4 regions of the Streptomyces sp. UC4497 genome follow, and region 3 is predicted to be linked to each of the others. Evidence: riboswitches for the same ligand, from Rfam matches in the RefSeq annotation. Region 3 holds a riboswitch; each other region holds the start of a gene.
The links. A riboswitch is a leader RNA that binds a small molecule or an ion and turns the genes downstream of it on or off. The one in region 3 is predicted to bind cobalamin.
Positions count from the first base shown of each region.

Region 1 (4,791 bases), on a different contig from region 3:
GCCAGCTTCAGGCCGTCGTAGAGCGCGAAGACGAGGCCTTCGAGCGTCACCGGGCCGCCGATCCGTACCCCCTGCGCCCACTCCGGCAGCGGCATCTCTGGCAGCGTGAACAGCAGGTGAGTGCCCGGGATCGCCGAGCCGAGCAGCGTCGCGAAGACCAGGCGGATGCCGAGCACGGCCAGCGCCAGCTTCACGAACGCCCCGTACGAACGCGCCCACGGCGCCTCCGTGCGGCGCGCCGCCACCACGTACCCGGCGACGCCGATCAGCATCGCGAGCAGCAGCGGGTTCGTGGTGCGGGACGCGGCCGTGCCGAGGCCGAGCGCCCAGATCCACCAGGCGCCCGGGTGCAGGGAGTTGGAGCGGTGGGCCCTGGGGGCGCGGAGCTGGGAGGCGGCCATGCGTCAGCGGCGGCGGCGTCGGGCCTGCACGCCGGCCGCGATGCCGAGCACGACGACCACGGCGATGCCCGCGATGAGGCCGACCGAGGGGCCGCCGTCGTCGTCGGACTGCGAGGCGGAGTCCTTCGCGGACGGCGTCGAGGGCGTCTTGTCGGGCGTCTCCTTGGACACCTGCTCGCCGCAGCCCGACTTCGGGTAGCCGGAGATCGCGCACAGCATCGCGCTGCTGTCGTAGCGCAGCGGCTTCGCGACGGCGGCGAGGGCGTCGGCGCTCGTCGCGTTCTCGGCCACCCGCGCGCACGCGGTGCGCGGCTTCGGCGGGGTCTCGCCGCCCGGGGCGTCGGCCGCCGTGCCGGAGTCGATGACGAGCGCGATCCGCTTCTTGCCGTCCCCGGCGGATGTGCCGGAACAGATCGTGTCGAAGTCGGCGGCGCCGCGCGGCTGCTTCGCGTCCTTCGAGTCCGCGCTCACCGCGAACCGGAAGCCCTGCACGTCGCCGTCGTCCGGCTTGGTCTGCGAGGGGCCCGCCGTCGCGTACGTCCAGGTGTTCTTGGTGTTCTTGGAGCCGTCCTGCTCCCAGAACGACCAGTACCGGTACCCGGCAGCCTGCGCCGGGGCGACGGTCATGGCGAGGAGCGCGACGAGCAGTCCTACGACGAGCCCGCCGAGCCCGGCCGACCTGCGCGCGGTCACGGCTGCTGCTTCTTGCGGCCGCTGAGCAGGAAACCGGCGCCCACGGCCGCGATGAACATCACGCCGATGATCCACCAGTTGGCACCGCTGCCACCGTCGTCCTTCTTCTCGTCCGAGTCCGACGCGGACGACTTCGTGGAGGCGGGCTCCGGGCCGGTCTTGTTGAGCGCGCTCACCAGGTCCGTCCCGCCGAAGTCGCGCGGGTCGTTGCCGGTGGCGTGCGCCGCGAAGATCAGCTCGGCGTAGGCGGCGGGTCCGGTCTGCGCGGCCCAGCCCTTCGCGTTCTTCTCCAGCCAGGTGTACGAGTCCTTCGTGGCCTTGACGCCCTCCGCCGCGGCGACGGCGGTGACCGCGTCGGCGGTGTTGCCGTAGTCGGGCTGATCGGTGGCGCCGGCCAGCTGGGACTTCAGGTAGAGGTGGGTGTCGAGCTGGTTCTGCAGGTAGACGGCGCCGTTGTGCGCGATGTCCTTCGCGTTCTTGCCGTCCTCGCAGGTGTACGCGTCCGGAGCCGTGCCCTTGCCGGGCGCGAAGCCGGTGCCGAGGGCGCCGAGCACACCGGCGGCGGTGGCGTCGGCGTTCGCGGCGAGCTCGCCCTTCTTGTCCGGCTGGTAGGCGAGGGCGCCGCCGTCCTTGCCCTTGGAGCAGGGGAGGGCGAGCGAGGCGAGGGCGTCGGTGCCGGTCTTCCCCTTGCCCGACTTCACCTCGGACGGCTTCTCACCGGCCGCGACGAGGGCGCCGATGGCGACGGACGTGGAGTTCGCGTCGCTGTCCATGCCCTGGCTGTAGCCCCAGCCGCCGTCGGCGTTCTGGGTCTTCTTCAGCCGGTCGACGCCCTTGGCGACCTCGCCGTCACGGCCGCCGACCGCGGCGAGGGCCTGGACGGCGGCCGCGGTGGCGTTGCTGTCGATCTTGGTCTTGGCGTCGCAGGGCTTGGTGGGCTCGGCGCGGAAGGCGGCGAAGCCGCCGTTCTCGCACTGCTGCCCGGCCAGCCAGTCGACGGCCTTCGCCGCGGGCTTCACGCCCACGGTGTCCTGCGCGACGAGCGCCAGCGACTGCCGCCAGACTCCGTCGTACGTGGGGTCGCCCTTGCCGTAGAGGCCCGACGGGACGACCGTCTTCGGCGAGGGGGAGGCGCTGTCCGCGCTCGCGGCCTGCGCGCCCATGGCGCCGATCGCGACGGTCGCGGCGACGAGCGCGGCGCTGCGGCGAATGTTCATGGTGGGGCGGGTGCCTCTCCCTGCGGGGAGCGGGGCGGCGCGGCACACGGGGGTACCGGGCGGCTCCGGCTCCGTATTCCTCGACGGTCCTGAGCCGAGCGCGTACGTATGAGGCATTCCGGCTGTCACGGCTGCGGGTCAGCGCCGGATTTGCACCGGCTTCCCCTCGTACGTACGTACTGACGACGTCTTTACTGTACCCGGCGGGGTGGCTCCGGCCCCCGGGCTCCGCCCCGGCCACCCGCGCGGGGCTCCGCCCCGGACCCCGCGCCTCAAACGCCGGCGGGGCTGAAAATGCCGCACCGGCGTGACGGCCTCGGGGCTCCGCCCCGGACCCCGCGCCTCAAGCGCCGGCGGGGCTGGAAATGTCCACCGGGCCGTCGTCGCTGCCGCGCGGAGCGCCTACGTAGGGCTCGACCGCCGAGCCGAAGCCCCCCGACCCCTCGCCGGAGAGGTTCTTGCGGACCGAGTCCAGGATGGTGAGGCCCTGGCCGACCAGGCCCGCCGCGATCTCGCCCAGACCATCCGCCCCGTTCAGAACGTTGACGTTCGCCCCGGCGAGACCCGCCGAGGCCTCCTTCACGATCTGCGGCAGCTGGTCGATGAGCATGCGGTCGAGGGCGACCCGGTCGTACGACGCCGCCGCCTCCGCCTGGATCTTCATCCGCTCCGCCTCGGCGAGAGCCAGGACGCGGATGCGCTCCGCGTCGGCCTGCGCCGGCTTGACGACCTCCGACACCAGCTGCTTCTCCCGCAACTCGGCCTGCCTCATGGCCAGTTCGGTCTGGGCCGCGAGGACCTCCTGCTGGGCGTGGGCGAGCGCGAGCGGACCCGCCTGCTCGGCCTGCGCCTTGGCGCGGTCCACCTCGGCGCTGTACTCGGCCTGCACGATCGCGGTCTGCCGCGCGTACTCGGCCTGCTTGCGGGCCGCCGCCTGCTCCGCCTCGGCGGACGCCTGCGTGGCCTGCGCCTGCGCGATCTGCGCCTGCCGCTGGATCGCGGCCTTGTGCGGGCGCGACATCGCCTCGATGTACCCGGTCTGGCCGTCGTCGATGGACTGGATCTGCAGCGAGTCGACGTGCAGGCCGATCTTCGCCATCTCGGCCTTCGACGTGTCGAGGACCTCCGTGGCGAGCTTCTGCCGCTCGGTCACGATCTCCTCGACCGTCATCGAGCCGATGATCGAGCGCAGATGACCGGCGAAGATGCGCCCGGTGAGGACCGACATCTGGTCCTGGTCGGAGAGGAAGCGCTGACCGGCGTTGACGATCGACTCGTGGTCGTTGCCGACCTTGAAGGCGATCACGGCGCGCACGGTCAGGGCGATGCCCTGCTTGGTCACACACTTCTCGACGACTTCCGCCTCGCTCATCGCGAGCGACAGGAAGCGGGTCTTGCGGAACACGGGGAGCACGAACTTCCCGTGTCCGGTGACGACGCGGAACGGCGCTCCCCCAAGTCCCCGCCTGCCGCCCGAGATCAGCATCGCCTCGTCGGGCGCGGGAACGCGATATCCGAACATGCCTGTACGTCTCCTTAGCGGGCGTCGCCCTCGCCGCCGGGGAGAAGAGGGTCGGACCAGGCCATGACCACGACCTGCCGGCAGCCGCGGGACTCGATCACGAGCACGGTGGCGCCCCGCTCCAGGGGCTCGTCCGAGTACGCGAGAAAGGTCTCGGTTCCGCCCCTGACCTGCACCAACACCTCACCCGGACCGGCGGCCCCACGTGTGCCGAGAACCAGCTTCCCCGTTTGGCCGACCACAGCCTCGTCCGGCGTCATCGGCGGGCGCCCCCTTGTCGTTCCAGCTCGTGCGAGCTCTTGTGGCCAGAACATACGCCTGCGGGGGCGGGCCTTCCATCAGGGCACGGCAAAGATCCTCCCTGGGGCGGGAGTTCGACGACAGGACCTAGTGCGGGCTTGCTTGGTACGTCACCGGATCGCTGCCCGCGACCTGTTCCACCCGGCCCGACTTCTGCAGGCGGCGCAGGTGAGCCTCCGCCTCCGACACCGCGATCGTCCGTGACCCGTAAGGGATTTGGGCCCACGGGCGGTTCCACTCCATACGTTCGGCGAGCTGCCATGGGGTGAGGGGGGAGGAGAGGAGGGCGAGGAGGCCGGTCAGGCGGTCCTCGTGGTGGTCCAGCAACTCGGCCACCCGCGCCGGGGCATCGGTGAAGGTGTGCTGGTGCGCCGGGAGGACCTCCGCCGGGTCGAGCCGCCCCACTCGTTCGAGCGAGTCGAGGTAGTCGCCGAGCGGGTCGGTGACGGTGGCGTCGTCGGGGTCCTCGTACAGGCCGATGTGCGGGGTGATCCCGGGCAGCATGTGGTCGCCGGAGAAGAGGCGGCCGTTGCCCGCGCGGCCCGCGGGGTGTTCCTCCTCCAGGTGCAGGCATACGTGCCCCGGCGTGTGGCCCGGCGTCCAGATCGCGCGCAGCCTGCGGCCCGGCAGGTCGAGCAGGTCGCCGGGGGTGATGGTG
Region 1 is NZ_JBTYHB010000042.1:10,892-15,682, forward strand. Features, by position in the region: gene ACYSUO_RS36250 (energy-coupling factor transporter transmembrane component T) at 1-401, opposite strand, end outside; gene ACYSUO_RS36255 (SCO2322 family protein) at 405-1,028, opposite strand; gene ACYSUO_RS36260 (prenyltransferase/squalene oxidase repeat-containing protein) at 1,091-2,311, opposite strand; adenosylcobalamin-variant (AdoCbl-variant) riboswitch at 2,415-2,490, opposite strand; gene ACYSUO_RS36265 (flotillin family protein) at 2,655-3,833, opposite strand; gene ACYSUO_RS36270 (hypothetical protein) at 3,848-4,093, opposite strand; gene ACYSUO_RS36275 (MBL fold metallo-hydrolase) at 4,221-4,791, opposite strand, start outside.
Region 1: linked by a shared signal. The riboswitch ahead of ACYSUO_RS36260 (prenyltransferase/squalene oxidase repeat-containing protein) and the one ahead of nicT (Nickel transporter NicT) in region 3 are both predicted to bind cobalamin.

Region 2 (4,791 bases), on a different contig from region 3:
TGGAACACCTCGTGGCCGCCGCACGCACGGTCCGTGAGGAGCTCGGGAGGACCGCGCCCTGACGCGCGACCCTGCAGGCCTTGCCCCTGGTGCCTGCGTCGGCATCAGGGGCAAGGCGCGCACCGGCCTACATCAGGCGGTCGGCGCGTACGTGCGCTTTCCCCGCCGGTACGCGATCTCGCCGAGCGCGATGTCGCAGAGCATGAACGCGGCGAGCGGGATGCCGAGCAGCGGCACGAAGTAGCCGAGCAGCGCGATCACCACCATCAACGGCACCACGACGTACGGCGGCACGTGCTGCCAGGCTCCGCGCGGGACGGGCCGCCCGAAGGCGGAGCCGCGCCCGCGCTGCCACCACATGCGGTACCCCCACACGATGAGGAGCACCACCGCCAGGGCGAGGGCGGCGAGGGCGATCTGGTTGACGAGGCCGAACAGGTTGCCGGTGTGCAGGTCGATGCCCCAGCGGGACAGCTTGGCGAGCACCGGGTAGTCCGCGAACCGCACCTCGTCCGTGACCTCGCCGCTCGTCGGGTCGACGGCGACGGCATCCTGCTTCTCCGGCCAGCTCCGCTGGATCTGCTGGACCACGTACGCCGAGGAGGAGTCGGCGGGCGGGACGATCTCCACGGGGTTCGAGAGGCCTTCGGCGCGGGCCGCCTTCAGCACCGCGTTCAGACCGACGTCACCACCGCCCTTCTCGGCGCCGGCCCCGCCCATGTCCATGCCTTCCATGCCCTCCATACCGGCCATGTCATGGCCGGCGTGTTCACCGCCTGGAGTCACGGTCGCGGAGACGGTCGGGGTCGTCTGGCCGAGCGCGGCACGCAGGTCGGTGATGTTCGCCCCTGCGTACGTCGACCAGGTCAGGCCCGTCGCGGACAGGAAGAAGAGGCCGAGCGCCGCCCAGACACCCACCGATCCGTGCAGCGACAGGGTGCGCCTGCGGCCGGTCGCGCCGCGGATCGCGCGACGGGAACGGCGCCGGGAGAACCAGAGGACGAGGCCACCGCCCGCGATCACCCACATCCAGCTCGCCGCGAACTCGCTGTAGAGACGGCCCACTTGGCCGAGGTGGAGGTCGCGGTGGAGCTCGTCGATCCAGGTGCGCAGCGGCAGCGCGCCCGTCGAGCCGTACTGTTCGAGGGCGCCGCGCACCTCCCCGTTGTACGGGTTCACGAACACCGCGAGCGTGTAGTCGGCGTCGACTCCCGGCACGCCGGCGAGCATGACTCGGGTCGTCGCCCCGGCCTCAGGGGAAGGCCGTACCGCGCTGATGTCTCCTTCCGGATGTGCCTTGCGGGCGGCGGCGACCTGATCGGCGATCGGCAGCTCGGACTTGCCCACGGGGACGTTCAGCTCATGGGCGTACACGATCTTCTCGGCCTGGAACGAGCCCGCGTAGAGCAGGCCCGTGACCGCGGCGACGAACAGGAACGGGGCGACGAACACCCCGGCGTAGAAGTGCAGTCGCAGCACCAGCGGGCGCAGCGACGCCCAGGTCGACCGGTCGGCGGGCGGCGACGGCGGTGCGTGCCGGCTCTCTTCCGCTGGGCGCGGTTCAGAGGTGTCGGAGGTTTCGGAGGTGATGGACAACGTGGTCCTCCAGTTTCGGGCAGCACGGAGTCCGGGCGCGGGCCGTTCGGCCCTGGGCGCATCCGGATCCGGTGCGTTGCATGGGGACTCGACCGCGCGGGCCCGCTCGGGGTGTGCGCACGGCCGACGCCCGAGGGTGCGGCGCAGCCTCGGGCGAACCGGCTGTCGTCAGGCGACAGCGTTCCCTGCAGGCGGGCCCCTGGAGGTGATCGTGTCGGCGAGAAGGAGGTCACGGGGCGTACGATCGCGCCGCGTGCGGCGGACCTGGACGCGCGGCCGGTGCGGCGGAGCCGGAAGGCGGAACGGGAGCCTCAGGGGCGCGACGAGCCGACCGACGACGGACCTCGCGATGCGGAACGCGGCCTGCTCGCCGTACGCGAGCCAGAGGCCGCTCAGCACGGCGGCCAGCAGGTGGGCCACGAGCATGCCGGACGGTGACATGCCGCCCATGTCATGACCGTGCGACTCCATCTCGGGCATGTTCGCCATGCCGGCCATGCCGGCCATGCCGTGCATGCCGCTCATGCCGCCCATGGGGTCGGCCGGCATGGAGGCCGTGGGCACACGGCACAGCACCTGGTCCAGCCACCGGCCTGCGACGGAGCCGCCCGACGCGGCCGGGTGCGCGAGGACCTGCGCCCACGAGAAGAAGAGGTGAAGTGCCGCCTGTGCGGCCACGGCAAGGCCCACGACCGGCAGGAGTCCACGCTCACGCCCGGCCGGCACACAGGCCGCACCACCGATGACCACGAGGCCGGTGGCCAACGCCCACCAAGGCACGGTGTCACCGGACATCAGCGTGTGCGCGAGAGCTGTAAGCAGCACGCAGACGGCCGCGAACACCGCGGCCCGTCCGGCGCGGGCACCCCAGCCTGTAGTCATGGCGGTCCATCTTGGCATCCGCCGACCGGTGATCACCGGCAGGTGGTCAACTCCCCCACCGTCCGCCCGCTTTTGCTTCACCTTTGCCTTTCGCCCACCACTGCGTACTATCGCCAGGTCATCGCCGCGACGGGAGACAGGAAGCCGGTGCGAATCCGGCACGGTCCCGCCACTGTGACCGGGCAGCGCGAGCCAGCACTGCCCGGGAGTCAGGTCACTGGCCCGTCGCGGGCTTATTCCGAGGAGCGCGGACTCCGTAGGAGGCTTCACGTGTACGACGGTCCATGCCGTCCCCCTTCCCTTTCTCTCCCCCGGGTGCGACGACGGCGCTTCGTCGTGCGCTTCGGGGCCGCCGTCGTCGCGCTGTCGGCGACGGTGCTCGCCGCCGGCTGCGGCCCGTCCGGGTCGGCCGCCGAGCGCGCCGGCGGCCCGCAGTCGTCCATCACCAAGGGCTTCCCCGTCACCATCGACAACTGCGGCGTCAGGACGACGTACGACAAGCCGCCTTCGCGCGTGGTGACCATCCATCAGCACCCCGCCGAACTCATGCTCTCCCTCGGCCTGAAGGACCGCATGGTCGGCACGGCGTTCCCCGACTCGGCCGTCCTGCCGAGCCTGCGCAAGGACTACGCGTCGGTTCCGAAGCTGTCCGCGAGGGCGCCCTCGTTCGAGAAGGTCCTCGAAGCCGAACCCGACTTCGTCTACGGCGGTTATTCCAGCGCGTTCGACGAGAAGGAGGGCCGCTCCCGCAAGGCGTTCGCCGACGCGGGCATCGACACGTACCTCAACCGCGAGTACTGCGGCGAGAAGAACGTGACCATGCGGGACACCTACGCCGAGATACGCACCATCGGCAAGATCTTCGGGGTCCCCGACCGCGCCGACGCCCTCGTGTCCGACCTCCGCGACCGGGTCGAGAAGGCGCGCGCCGCCGTCCAAGACGAGCCGCACGTCCCCGTGTTCGTGTACGACAGCGGCGACAAGTCCGCGTTCACCGCGGGCGGCAAGAGCCTCTGTACGCAGCTGATCCACGAGGCGGGCGGCCGCAATGTCTTCGCCGATCTGGACGACGTGTTCGGCGACGTCTCCTGGGAGCAGGTGGTCGACCGCGGACCCGAGGTCATCGCGATCTACGACTACGCGGGCGACAAGAGCGTGGAGCAGAAGAAGCGGTACCTGCTCTCGCAGCCCGCGCTCGCGGACGTACCCGCCATCAAGCACAAGCGGTTCGTCGTGCTGCCGTTGACCGCAACTCTGGTGGGTGTCCGGTCGGCGTACGCGGTGGAGGGTCTGGCGCGCGGACTGCACCCGGAGAGCTTCAAGTGACGGCGTCCGTCGTGGGTGACAAGGTTTCGGCGGACCAACGACCAGGCGACAAGCGACCAACTGGCGGGCGACGAGGGCACATTGGGCAGGGCGCGAGACTCACCGCCACCCTGGTCCTGCTCACCGCGCTGCTCGCCGTCTCGCTCACGGCCGGGCTCGCCATCGGCTCGGTGCATGTGCCGCCCGGTGAGGTGTGGGGCATCGTGACGCACGCGCTCGGCGCCGACTGGTGGGGTGACGCGGACTGGTCGCGGGCGCGGGAGACGATCGTGCTCGACGTGCGGGCGCCGCGTGTCCTGCTCGGCGCGGTGACCGGGGCCGGTCTCGCGGTCGTCGGCACCGCTCTGCAGGCACTGGTACGCAATCCGCTCGCCGAGCCGTACCTTCTCGGTGTCTCCTCCGGCGCCTCGCTCGGCGCGGTCGCGGTCCTCGTGTTCGGGGTCGGTGTGTTCGGGGCGATGTCGCTGTCGGCGGCGGCGTTCGCGGGCGCGCTCGGTGCGCTCGTCCTCGTCTACGCCACCGCACGCACCGGCGGCCGCATCACGTCGAGTCGCCTGATCCTGTCCGGTGTGGCGGTCGCGTCGATTCTCAGCGCGCTGCTCAACCTGCTGCTGCTCACCACGGACCGCGGCAACGAGGCACGTACGGTCCTCGCCTGGACGCTGGGCGGTCTCGGCGGGGTGTCCTGGAACTCACTGTGGCTGCCGGGACTTGCCCTGCTCCTCGGGATCGGCGTCCTCATGGTGCAGGCGCCGAACCTGAACCTGCTGCTCGCGGGCGAGGAGGCCGCCACGACGATGGGCCTGGACGTGGCGCGCTTCCGTGCCCGCATGTTCGTCCTGGTCTCGCTCGTCACCGGTGTGCTGGTGGCGGCGGCCGGGCCGATCGGCTTCGTCGGCCTGATGCTGCCGCACATCGTGCGCCTGCTCGTCGGCGGCGACCACCGGCGCGTGCTGCCGACGGCCGCCCTCGGCGGGGCGGTGTTCC
Region 2 is NZ_JBTYHB010000001.1:252,856-257,646, forward strand. Features, by position in the region: gene metE (5-methyltetrahydropteroyltriglutamate--homocysteine S-methyltransferase) at 1-62, shown strand, start outside; gene ACYSUO_RS01070 (PepSY-associated TM helix domain-containing protein) at 133-1,596, opposite strand; gene ACYSUO_RS01075 (hypothetical protein) at 1,765-2,478, opposite strand; cobalamin riboswitch at 2,577-2,718, shown strand; gene ACYSUO_RS01080 (ABC transporter substrate-binding protein) at 2,749-3,804, shown strand; gene ACYSUO_RS01085 (FecCD family ABC transporter permease) at 3,885-4,791, shown strand, end outside.
Region 2: linked by a shared signal. The riboswitch ahead of ACYSUO_RS01080 (ABC transporter substrate-binding protein) and the one ahead of nicT (Nickel transporter NicT) in region 3 are both predicted to bind cobalamin.

Region 3 (4,791 bases):
GGGAACGACGCCACGGCGGACTTGATGGTGATGCCGCGCCGGCGCTCCAGGTCGAGGGAGTCGGTACGGGTGCTCCCGTCGTCGACCCGGCCGAGTTCGTCGATCACCCCGGCGGTGTGCAGGAGCCGCTCGGTCAGGCTGGTCTTACCGGCGTCGACGTGCGCGAGAATACCCAGATTCAATGTGTGCACTGACAGTCATGTCCTTGGGGGAGAGGGCAGTGGCCTTCTGAAGGAACATGTCTGCAGAGCGCATGAATCGGTCCTCACGGTAGGGGCGCGCGGGGTTGCCCGCTGCGTTCAGTGCAGCAGGGGCCGCGCGCCCCGGCAACCGAATTACGCGCCGTCGGCCACCCGCGCCGACCACCGCTGCTCGACCCGCGCCAGGCGCCAGTAGGCGATCGCCGCCGCCCACACGACCACGAACAGGCCCACGATCACGTACCCGACGTTGTCGAGGTCGAGACCCGCGATCCAACCGGTCACCGCGTCGCTCAGGTCGAGCTTGTCGTGCAGGACGCCGACGAGTTCGATCGTGCCGATGAAGAACGCGACGGCGATCGACAGACCGGTGATGGTGAGGTTGTAGAACACCTTGCGCACCGGATTGGAGAACGCCCACTGGTAGGCGAAGTTCATGAACGTGCCGTCGAGTGTGTCGAACAGGCTCATGCCCGCGGCGAACAGCAGCGGCAGGCACAGGATCGCGTACCACGGCAGGCCCGCGGCGGCGCCGCTGCCCGCCATCACCATCAGCGTCACCTCGGTCGCGGTGTCGAAGCCGAGGCCGAAGAGGAAGCCCAGCGGGAACATCTGGCCGGGGCGGGTGATGGACTTGGTGAAGCGGCCGAGGATCCGGTTCATGAACCCGCGGGAATCCAGGTGCTCCTCGAGCTTCCGCTCGTCGTAGGAGCCCGCGCGCATCGCCTTGAATACCTTCAAAATGCCCATCAGGGCAACGAGGTTGAGTGCGGCGATGAGATACAGGAACGAACCGGAGACGGTGGTGCCGACGACGCCGAGCACCTGGTGGGTGCGCGAGTCGTCGTTCATCAGGGTGCCCGCGAGGGCCGCGCCGCCCGCGACGAGCGCCGCCATCGCGACCACCACGCTGGAGTGGCCGAGCGCGAACCAGAAGCCGACCGAGACGGGCCGCTTTCCGTCCGCCATCAGCTTGCGGGTGGTGTTGTCGATGGCCGCGATGTGGTCGGCGTCGAAGGCGTGCCGCATGCCGAGCGTGTACGCGGTGATGCCGAGGCCGATTCCGAAGGCCTTGTTGTCGACTTCGTAGTGCTCGGGGACGACGAGCAGGAACAGCACGCCGAACGCGACGACGTGCAGCGCGGCAATCACCGCGATCAGGCCGGCCGTGCGCAGCGTGTCCTCGCGGCGCCAACGGAAGGCAGGGGGAGGGGAGTTCAGGGCAGGGGTCGGGGAGTTCCCGGGCAGGGTCATGCGTCGATCACGCTCCAGCACCTCGTGGATCACTTCGTGAGATGCCGCGGCCGGTCTCCTGGCTTACGGGCGTGCCCGCCGCTCCGGCCTTCCCAGCGGCCGACGGCCGCCAGTGGCGTACAGGGTGGAACGGCGCGCTCCGGACGTCGCTGTCCGAAACCCGATCACAGTGGCGAGGGCCGCTCCGGAATGGGCCCCTGAAGGGCCGTCACCGGTCTTCCCGAGCACCACGGCGCCGACCACCCTACTACCTACCCCGAAGCACGTTCGCGGGCCCGGTGGATCTCCTTGTACGCCTTCTCCCGGCCCTCCCAGTGGGAGCCGTCGACCGATTTTCCCGGCTCCAGATCCTTGTAGACCTCGAAGAAGTGGGTGATCTCCAGGCGGTCGAACTCGGGGATGTCCTCGATGTCCCGGATCGCGTCGTGCCGTGGATCGTGCGCGGGAACGCACAGCACCTTCTCGTCCGGGCCCTTCTCGTCGCTCATGACGAACATGCCGATCGCCCGGCACTCGACGACGCAGCCGGGGAACGTCGCGTCGCCGGTCAGGACGAGCGCGTCCAGCGGGTCGCCGTCGCCGCCGAGCGTGCCCTCGATGTAGCCGTAGTCCGCGGGGTACTGGGTCGACGTGAACAGCATCCGGTCGAGCCGGATCCGCCCGAGATCGTGGTCCATCTCGTATTTGTTCCGTGAGCCCTGTGGGATCTCCACGGTCACGTCGAACGCCTCGGCGTGTGCCTGGCTGCTGCCCAATGTGGCCTCCTTGCCGCATTCCGACGCCCACGAGTGTGCGCCGTGCCGGGCAAGGGCGGAACCCCTCAGGCGGCCGGGGGAATGGGGAATTCGAGTTCGGGCCGGTCCCAGGCGACGGCCGGCGGGCGCGCGGGCACGGTGCCGGTGCGGTGCGCGCCCATGGAGCGGTAGAAGCCCTCGGCGGGCGGGTGCGCGACGACGCGGACGTGGTCGAGGCCCGCGGCCAGCGCCTGCTCCCGCATATGGTCCACCAGCAGCCGCCCGATGCCCCGGCCCTGCGCCTCGTCCGCGACGAACATCAGGTCCAGCTCCGGCGGCTCGGCGAGCAGCGCGTAGAAGCCGAGCACCCGCTCGTCGGCCGGATCCACCGCTACGTAGACATGGTGCGCCTCTACGTAGTCCGGGCCCACGCGGTAGCCCGCGACCATGGAGGCGTAAGGGTCCCGGTAGGCGCCGGAGTTGCGCACGAGACGGGTGAGGCGCCGGGCGTCCTGGGCGGTGGCCCGCCGGACGGTGATCGGGGGACCCCCTCCGCGGCGCGTAATGCTCGCGTTCATGGGTCGAGTATTACGTATCCGGGGCGGGGTCAGGCCGCGGGCACGGTGGACTGCGCCTGGCGCAGGAACGTGGCGTTGTCCGGGGTCTGGCGCAGCTTGTCGAGCAGGGCCTCGTAGGAAGCGGCCGGGTCCCGGCTCTGCAGGGCGCGCCGCAGCCCGCGGACGACGCCCAACTCGGCGGCGGGGAGCAGGAGTTCCTCGCGGCGGGTGCCGGAGGGGGTGAGCTCGACGGCCGGGTGGACGCGGCGCTGCGCGAGGAGGCGGTCGAGGCGCAGCTCCATGTTGCCGGTGCTCTTGAGCTCCTCGAAGTAGTAGTCGTCGGCGCGGGAGCCGGTGTCGACGAGGGCGGTGGCGAGGATGGTCAGCGAACCCGCCTCCTCGGCGTCGCGGGCCGCGCCGAAGAAGCGCTTCGGGCCGTGCAGGGCGGCCGCGTCCACGCCGCCGGACAGGGTGCGGCCGCTGGTGGCGGCCGCGTTGTTGTACGCCCGGCACAGGCGGGTGAGGGAGTCGAGGAGGATCACCACGTCGCGGCCCTGCTCGGTGAGGCGCTTGGCGCGCTCCACCGCGAGTTCGGCGAGCGCGATGTGCGCCTTCGCCGGCTGGTCGAACGTCGAGGCGTACACCTCGCCGCGCACGGAGCGGCGCATGTCGGTGACCTCTTCGGGGCGCTCGTCGACGAGCACCACCATGAGGTGGGCCTCGGGATGGTTGGCGGCGAACGCGGCGGCGAGCTGCTGAAGCAGGACCGTCTTACCGGTCTTCGGCGGGGCGACGAGGAGGCCGCGTTGCCCCTTGCCGACGGGCGTGAACAGGTCGACGACCCGTCCGGCGAGCCCCGCGGCCGGGTGTTCGAGGTGGAAGCGTTCGCTGGGGTGGAGCGGCGTGAGGTCGGCGAAGCGCGGGCGTCCGCGGGTGGCGTCCGCCGGGGCGCCACCGATGGTCTCGACGTGCGCGAGGCTGCGCGGCCTGCCGCACGTCCCCTCGACGAAGTCGCCCTTGCGCAGGCCGAGTTGGCGGATGAGGTGGGCGGGTACCTGGACGTCGTGCGGTGTGGGGATCAGGTCGGCCGCCCGCAGGAAACCGGGCCCGTTCCCGCCGATGTCGAGGACGCCGGCGGCGCGGACGGGTTCTTGGGGTGTGGCGGTGGTGGTGCTCATGGTGGTGGCCGTGGTCATGGTGATCACAGGTCCTTTCGCGGGCCGAGCCGCGGACGCGATGGGCGTACGGCGGCAGGCGTTCAAGGGCAGGGAAGGGGTGGGATCCGGCGAGAGGCAGGGGCGGCCGAGCGCGCCCCGCGGCCGGGGAGAACCTGGTGCCGCGGCGACGGGTGAAGAGCCCGCCAGAAGCCGCTGACCAGGGATGACGTGCACTGTGTGGCGACGGGAAAGCCGTCGCACCAAAAGCGCTGAAAAAAGAGATTCGGTACCGGCGCCTCGAAACGGGCGAGCACATGTACCGCCTTGACAGTACCACCCGGACCCCGCCGCGCGACAAGCCCCGACTTCGGGGCCGGCGCGCCCTATGCTGAGCGGCCATGTTCACCGATCAGGGCCCCACCCTCCGCGAGCTGACCGTTCAGGCGCTGTCCTCGGTCGAGCGGGGGTACGACCTGCTGGCGCCGAAATTCGACCAGACGCCGTTCCGTACCCCGGATGTCGTGCTCGACGCCGTGGGCCGCGCGCTCGCCGGGCTCGGCCCGTACGACACCGGGCTCGACCTGTGCTGCGGCACCGGGGCGGGCCTGCGCGTGCTGCGCGAAGCGGGCGTCGGGCGGGCCGTGGGCGTGGACTTCAGCGGCGGCATGCTGGACGTCGCGCGGCGCGGTGAGCCGACGGCCGACTGCGTCCGCGCGGACGCGCTCGCGCTGCCCTTCGGCGAGGTCTTCGACCTGGTGGTGAGCTTCGGGGCGTTCGGGCACTTCCTGCCGCGCGAGTGGCCACGGCTGTTCTCCGAGGTGTGCCAAGTGCTGCGCCCCGGCGGCCAGTTCGCGTTCCCGCTGCCCGCGCCGATGGGGCCCGGCTCGCT
Region 3 is NZ_JBTYHB010000010.1:74,612-79,402, forward strand. Features, by position in the region: gene ACYSUO_RS16225 (GTP-binding protein) at 1-191, opposite strand, end outside; gene nicT (Nickel transporter NicT) at 336-1,454, opposite strand; cobalamin riboswitch at 1,486-1,701, opposite strand; gene ACYSUO_RS16235 (inorganic diphosphatase) at 1,706-2,209, opposite strand; gene ACYSUO_RS16240 (GNAT family N-acetyltransferase) at 2,275-2,766, opposite strand; gene rho (transcription termination factor Rho) at 2,796-3,941, opposite strand; gene ACYSUO_RS16250 (class I SAM-dependent methyltransferase) at 4,301-4,791, shown strand, end outside.

Region 4 (4,791 bases), on a different contig from region 3:
GCCGCGCTGACCAGGGCCGCCGTGAGCAGCGCCGTCACGCACAGCAGCACGATCCGGGTACGGGCCACCCGCACCCCGAGGGTGGCCGCCGCCTCCGCGCCGAAGGCGAACGCGTCGAGGGTGCGCCCGTACGCCAGGCACACCACGAGCGTGACGGCGAGCACGGCCAGGCACAGCCACACCTCGGTCCAGCCGACCCCGCTGAGTGAGCCGAGTAGCCAGAACAGCACGCCGCGCGTCGTCTCCGCGTCCGCAGAGGTCAGGACGACGAACGAGGTCAGCGCCGAGAACAGCTGCATCGCCGCGACGCCGCACAGCACCACCCGGTCCGTGCTGCCGCCCAGCGTGTGACTGAGCACCAGCACCAGCGCGAACGAACAGACGGCGCCGACGAACGCGCCACCGGAGACCGAGATGGCGCCCCCGCCAAGCCCGAGCACGACGACGAGCACGGCCCCGGTCGACGCGCCCGACGAGACACCGAGCACGAACGGATCGGCCAGCGGATTGCGCAGCAGCGCCTGTAGCACCGTGCCGCACACCGCGAGCCCCGCCCCGCACACCGCCGCGAGCAGCGTCCGCGGCAGCCGCAGATTCCATACGATGCCGTCCCGGATCGGCGAGAGGTCCGAGGTCGCGAGGCCCATCCGGTCGCCCACCGCGGCCCACACGTCGCCGACCCGGATCTGCGCGGGACCGATCGTGATGGCGAAGGCCACGGAGGCGCACAGCGCGGCGATGGCGGCCGCCCAGGCGAGCGTGGCGCGCAGCGAGATCCGGGAAGAGGCCTTCGCGGGCGCCGCCGTCACCGCGGGCGCCGGAACCGTGCGAGCCGTCACTTGGCGAGGCCGAACTCGCGCAGCCCCGCGGCGACCTGTTCCACGCCGTCGACCGTGCGGATGGTCGGGTTCATGGCCTGTCCGCTCAGGCGCACGTACCGCTTCTTCTTCACGGCGGTCATGTGCTTGGTGACCGGGTTGGACTCCAGGAACTTGATCTTCTGCGCCGCGGACTCCGCCGACTGCGAGCGGCGCGTCAGATCGCCGATCACCAGCACGTCCGGATCGCGATCGGCGACCGTCTCCCAGTTGACCTGCGGCCACTCCGCGCGCGTGTCGTCGAAGACATTGCGCGCCCCGAGCTCCTTGGTGACGACGCCGGGGGCGCCGCAACAGCCCGCCATGTAGGGCGAGTCGGAGTTGGCGAACCAGTAGAGGACGTCCACGCCGTGCGCGTCGACCCCGGAAGTGGCCTTGCGGACCCGGGACTTGAGCTTGTCGATCAGCTTCTCGCCGCGCTCCTCGACGTCGAAGACGCGCGCGAGATCGCGGATCTCGCCGTACACGACGTCGAGCCCCAGGCGCTTGGTCCGCTCCCCGTCCCCGTCGCCGCCGTTGTCCTTGCCGACGCAGTCGCTGGGGGAGAGGTACGTGGGCACGCCGAGCTTCTCGAACTCCGCGCGCGGCGCCACACCGCCCTTGCCGAGGGTGTACGTGAACGAGGCCGCGGCGAAGTCCGGTTCGGTGCCGAGGACCTTCTCGAACGACGGGTAGCGGTCGGCCAGGCGCGGCACCTTCGCGTTGGCCTTCGCCAAATCCTTGGGGACCGGGTCGGTCCAGGTACCGGTGCCGACCATCCGGTCCTCGAGGCCGAGCGAGAGCATGATCTCGGCGGAGCCCTGGTCGAGGGCGACGGCGCGACGCGGGGCGTGCTCGACCCGCACCTTCTCGCCGCAGTTGTCGAGCGTGACACCGCCGCCCTTGTCGGCACCGTCCTCGGTGGCGGCGGTCGTGCCGCACCCGGTGAGCAGCAGGGCGCCCGCCAACAGCGGGGCGCATCGGCGGAGTTGACGTGCGAACAGCACGGAAGTTCCTTCGCGTCCAGGGCTCATACGCGGAGCCGGCCTACGGTCCGCCCCCATGCCACGCGGCACTGGAGGCCGCCAGCAGGTCTTCGGACTCGGGGTCGTCCGCGCGAAGCGCCTTCCCGGGTCGATGTGCCGACCCAGTGGCAGTGGCTCCGCCCGTCACCCTCACCGCTGCGCGTCAGTTCCGGGTTCGCACCGGATTCCCTGACCCGTGTGCGTAGAAAAACACACAAAGGTACGACTGGCTCGGCGAAACTATCACGCGCAGGCGATCGTGGTCCCGGCGGCAGTGTCGGAACCGGTCAGCGGCCCTCGTTGAGCGCGTCCACCGCGCCCTGCGCGTCCCCGATCGTCGCGTAGTCCACGGCGACGAAGTTCACCGGCCTGCCGCGCTCGCGTTCGCAGCGGTGTGCCCGGTCGAGGACGTAGCGGCGGGCGTTGACCTCGCCGGCGTCGATGCGGCTGCCGCCGTTGTTGGTGATGAAGTGGTTGAGGAGGAACAGCCGTTTGTCGTCGCCGCCGCGGTGGGGGACGCAGCTCATCTGGTCCGGGGAACGGAAGGAGAACGGCGTCTCCATGCCGTAGCGGTAGAAGTTGCGGTACCAGGGGGCCGGGCCGTCCGCCTTCTCGGCGAAGACGACCAGGCGCCGGCCGCTGTCGATCATCTCGCCGAGCGTCGGCCAGGGCTTCGCCGGATCGGCGTCGGGACGGCGGACCAGCTTGTCCAACCCGGCCTGGCGGAAGGCCTTTCGGGTGTCCTCGGCGGAGATCGCGTCCTGGACGATCAGGGTGACCACTTCGTTCGGGTGGTCCTTCATCCAGTCGCCGATCTCGCGCAGCGTCGGCACCAGGGAGATCGCCCCGGCCCTGCACACCGCGTGGCACAGCCACAGCCCCTTGCGCGGCGGATTGATCCGGTTGACCGCGGACCGCACCAGCGCCTGCTGCTCGGCCGTGAAGTCGGAGTCGTCCAGGCGTTCGGTGATCTCCTCGGGGGTCTCCCAGCGGTAGGTGTCCAGCTGCATCGCGCGCACCCCATGGTCCAGCTGTGTGCTGATGGGCGGGTCCTGCAGCGGCCCGATGAAGTTGTCGGCCGTCGTCGACATCGCGTTGTGCGAGGTCAGATAAGCGACCTCGTCGTAGGGCCGGTCGCACAGCTCGGTGCTGCCCTCGCACTCGCGGGCCGCCGCGGGGGAGGCGGCCAGCGGCATCAGCACCATCCCCGCGACCGCCAGGCACGTCGCCCCGAACCCCAGGCCGACCGCCCGCCGCGGCGACCCGAGCCGCTCCCGCGCCACCCGCGGGACCCGGCCGGCGAGGCCGGTCCTCATGAGCAGACCGACACCCGCGAGAAGCGCCCCCGCGAGCACGGGGACGAGCGCGGCCCACAGCGCGGTGCCGGTGAGATGGCCGACGGCGGCGCGCTGCACGTCGTCGACGAGACGGGTGAGGCTCGGCGGCCACGAGTCGGGAGGCGCCACGAGCTGCCCGTCGGTGACCAGACGCGTCACCCAGGCGGCCAGCGCGGCGAGCACCCCGCCCGCCACGAGCGGGATCCCGAGCAGGATCAGGCGGCGCCCCGGCTGCCGCGGACCGAGCAGCCACAGCGCCGTGAGGGACAGCAACAGCAGCACCGTCGCGACGACTTCGAGCACCCCGAGGCCGACCGCCGTGTACGGTCGCGCCTCGTGCAGGCCCGAGAGATCGTTGCCGGACGCCTCGAGGGTGTCGGTCAGGTCCCAGGTGCCGCCGTCGACGAGCGTCCGGAGCTGGGCCGCGGCGCCCTGGACGCGGTCCGTGACGGTGGCCGGGGCGACGGCGGCGAGCGCGGTGCCGACGTCCCCGTCCGCGAGCGCCGTCTCGACCTCCGGTCGCAGGCCCGCGCGCTCCCCGGCCGGTACGAGGGCGAGCAGCGTGTCGGCGACGCGGCTCGCCTGGTCCTGCGTCAACGGCAGCTGCGGCAGGCCTTCGGGCGCCCGCCCGGCGGCGAGTTCGCGCACCTCGTCGGCGAGTGTCGCCCGGAACCGGTCGAAGTCGGGCTCGGAGCGGTTCTGGACGCCCGCGACGAGATCGCCGAAATAGGTGTGCGCGAGGCCGTCGAGATTGGCGAGGACCGGGCGCAGGTCGACGACGAGGCGCAGGTCGTCCCGGTCGCCGTTCAGGTAGCCGACCACCGCGTCGATCTGCTGCCGGGTCAGGTCGCGCAGCGTGTCGGGCGGCAGGACCAGCTTGATGTTGGAGGTGATCTGGGCCTCCGGCACCGCGAGCCGTGCCAGCAGGTCGCGGGTGACCGGGGAGGCCTCCGGGTCCACCAGAACCTCGTTGTAGAGCCGGTCGTAGGCGTGCTGCTCGTCGAGGACCGCCGCGTGGAAGCCGGGGTCGAGCAGCGTGCCGCGGACGGTGGCCGTGACGCACACGGTCAGCGTGGCGACAGCGGCCACGACGAGGGCCACCATGCGGAGCAGCGTATGGAGCGTGCCCTTCTCCATGGCGTCGACGGTACCGGTCCCGGGGCCGTCTCAGTAGTCGAGCGGGTCCCTGCTGATGGGGCAGGTCATGCAGTGGCCGCCGCCGCGACCCCGGCCGAGCTCGGCGCCGACGATGGTGATGACCTCGACGCCCGCCTTGCGCAGCAGCGTGTTCGTCTGGGTGTTGCGGTCGTAGGTGAAGACCACGCCGGGTTCGAGGGCGACCGCGTTGTTGCCGCTGTCCCACTGCTGGCGCTCGGACGCGTAGACGTCGCCGCCCGTCTCGATCACCTGGAGGTCGCCGATGCCGAGGGCCTTCGCGACGACGTCGGTGAACGCGGCAGAGCCCTCGTCGGTGATCTCCAGGCCCGGCGCCTTGTCGCTGGGGCGCAGCGAGAACGTGTGCACCGCGTCCATGATCTTCGGATAGAGCGTGACGATGTCGCGGTCGGCGAA
Region 4 is NZ_JBTYHB010000001.1:103,805-108,595, reverse strand. Features, by position in the region: gene ACYSUO_RS00370 (FecCD family ABC transporter permease) at 1-776, opposite strand, end outside; gene ACYSUO_RS00365 (ABC transporter substrate-binding protein) at 836-1,891, opposite strand; cobalamin riboswitch at 1,928-2,117, opposite strand; gene ACYSUO_RS00360 (PI-PLC domain-containing protein) at 2,170-4,356, opposite strand; gene ACYSUO_RS00355 (arginine deiminase) at 4,387-4,791, opposite strand, start outside.
Region 4: linked by a shared signal. The riboswitch ahead of ACYSUO_RS00365 (ABC transporter substrate-binding protein) and the one ahead of nicT (Nickel transporter NicT) in region 3 are both predicted to bind cobalamin.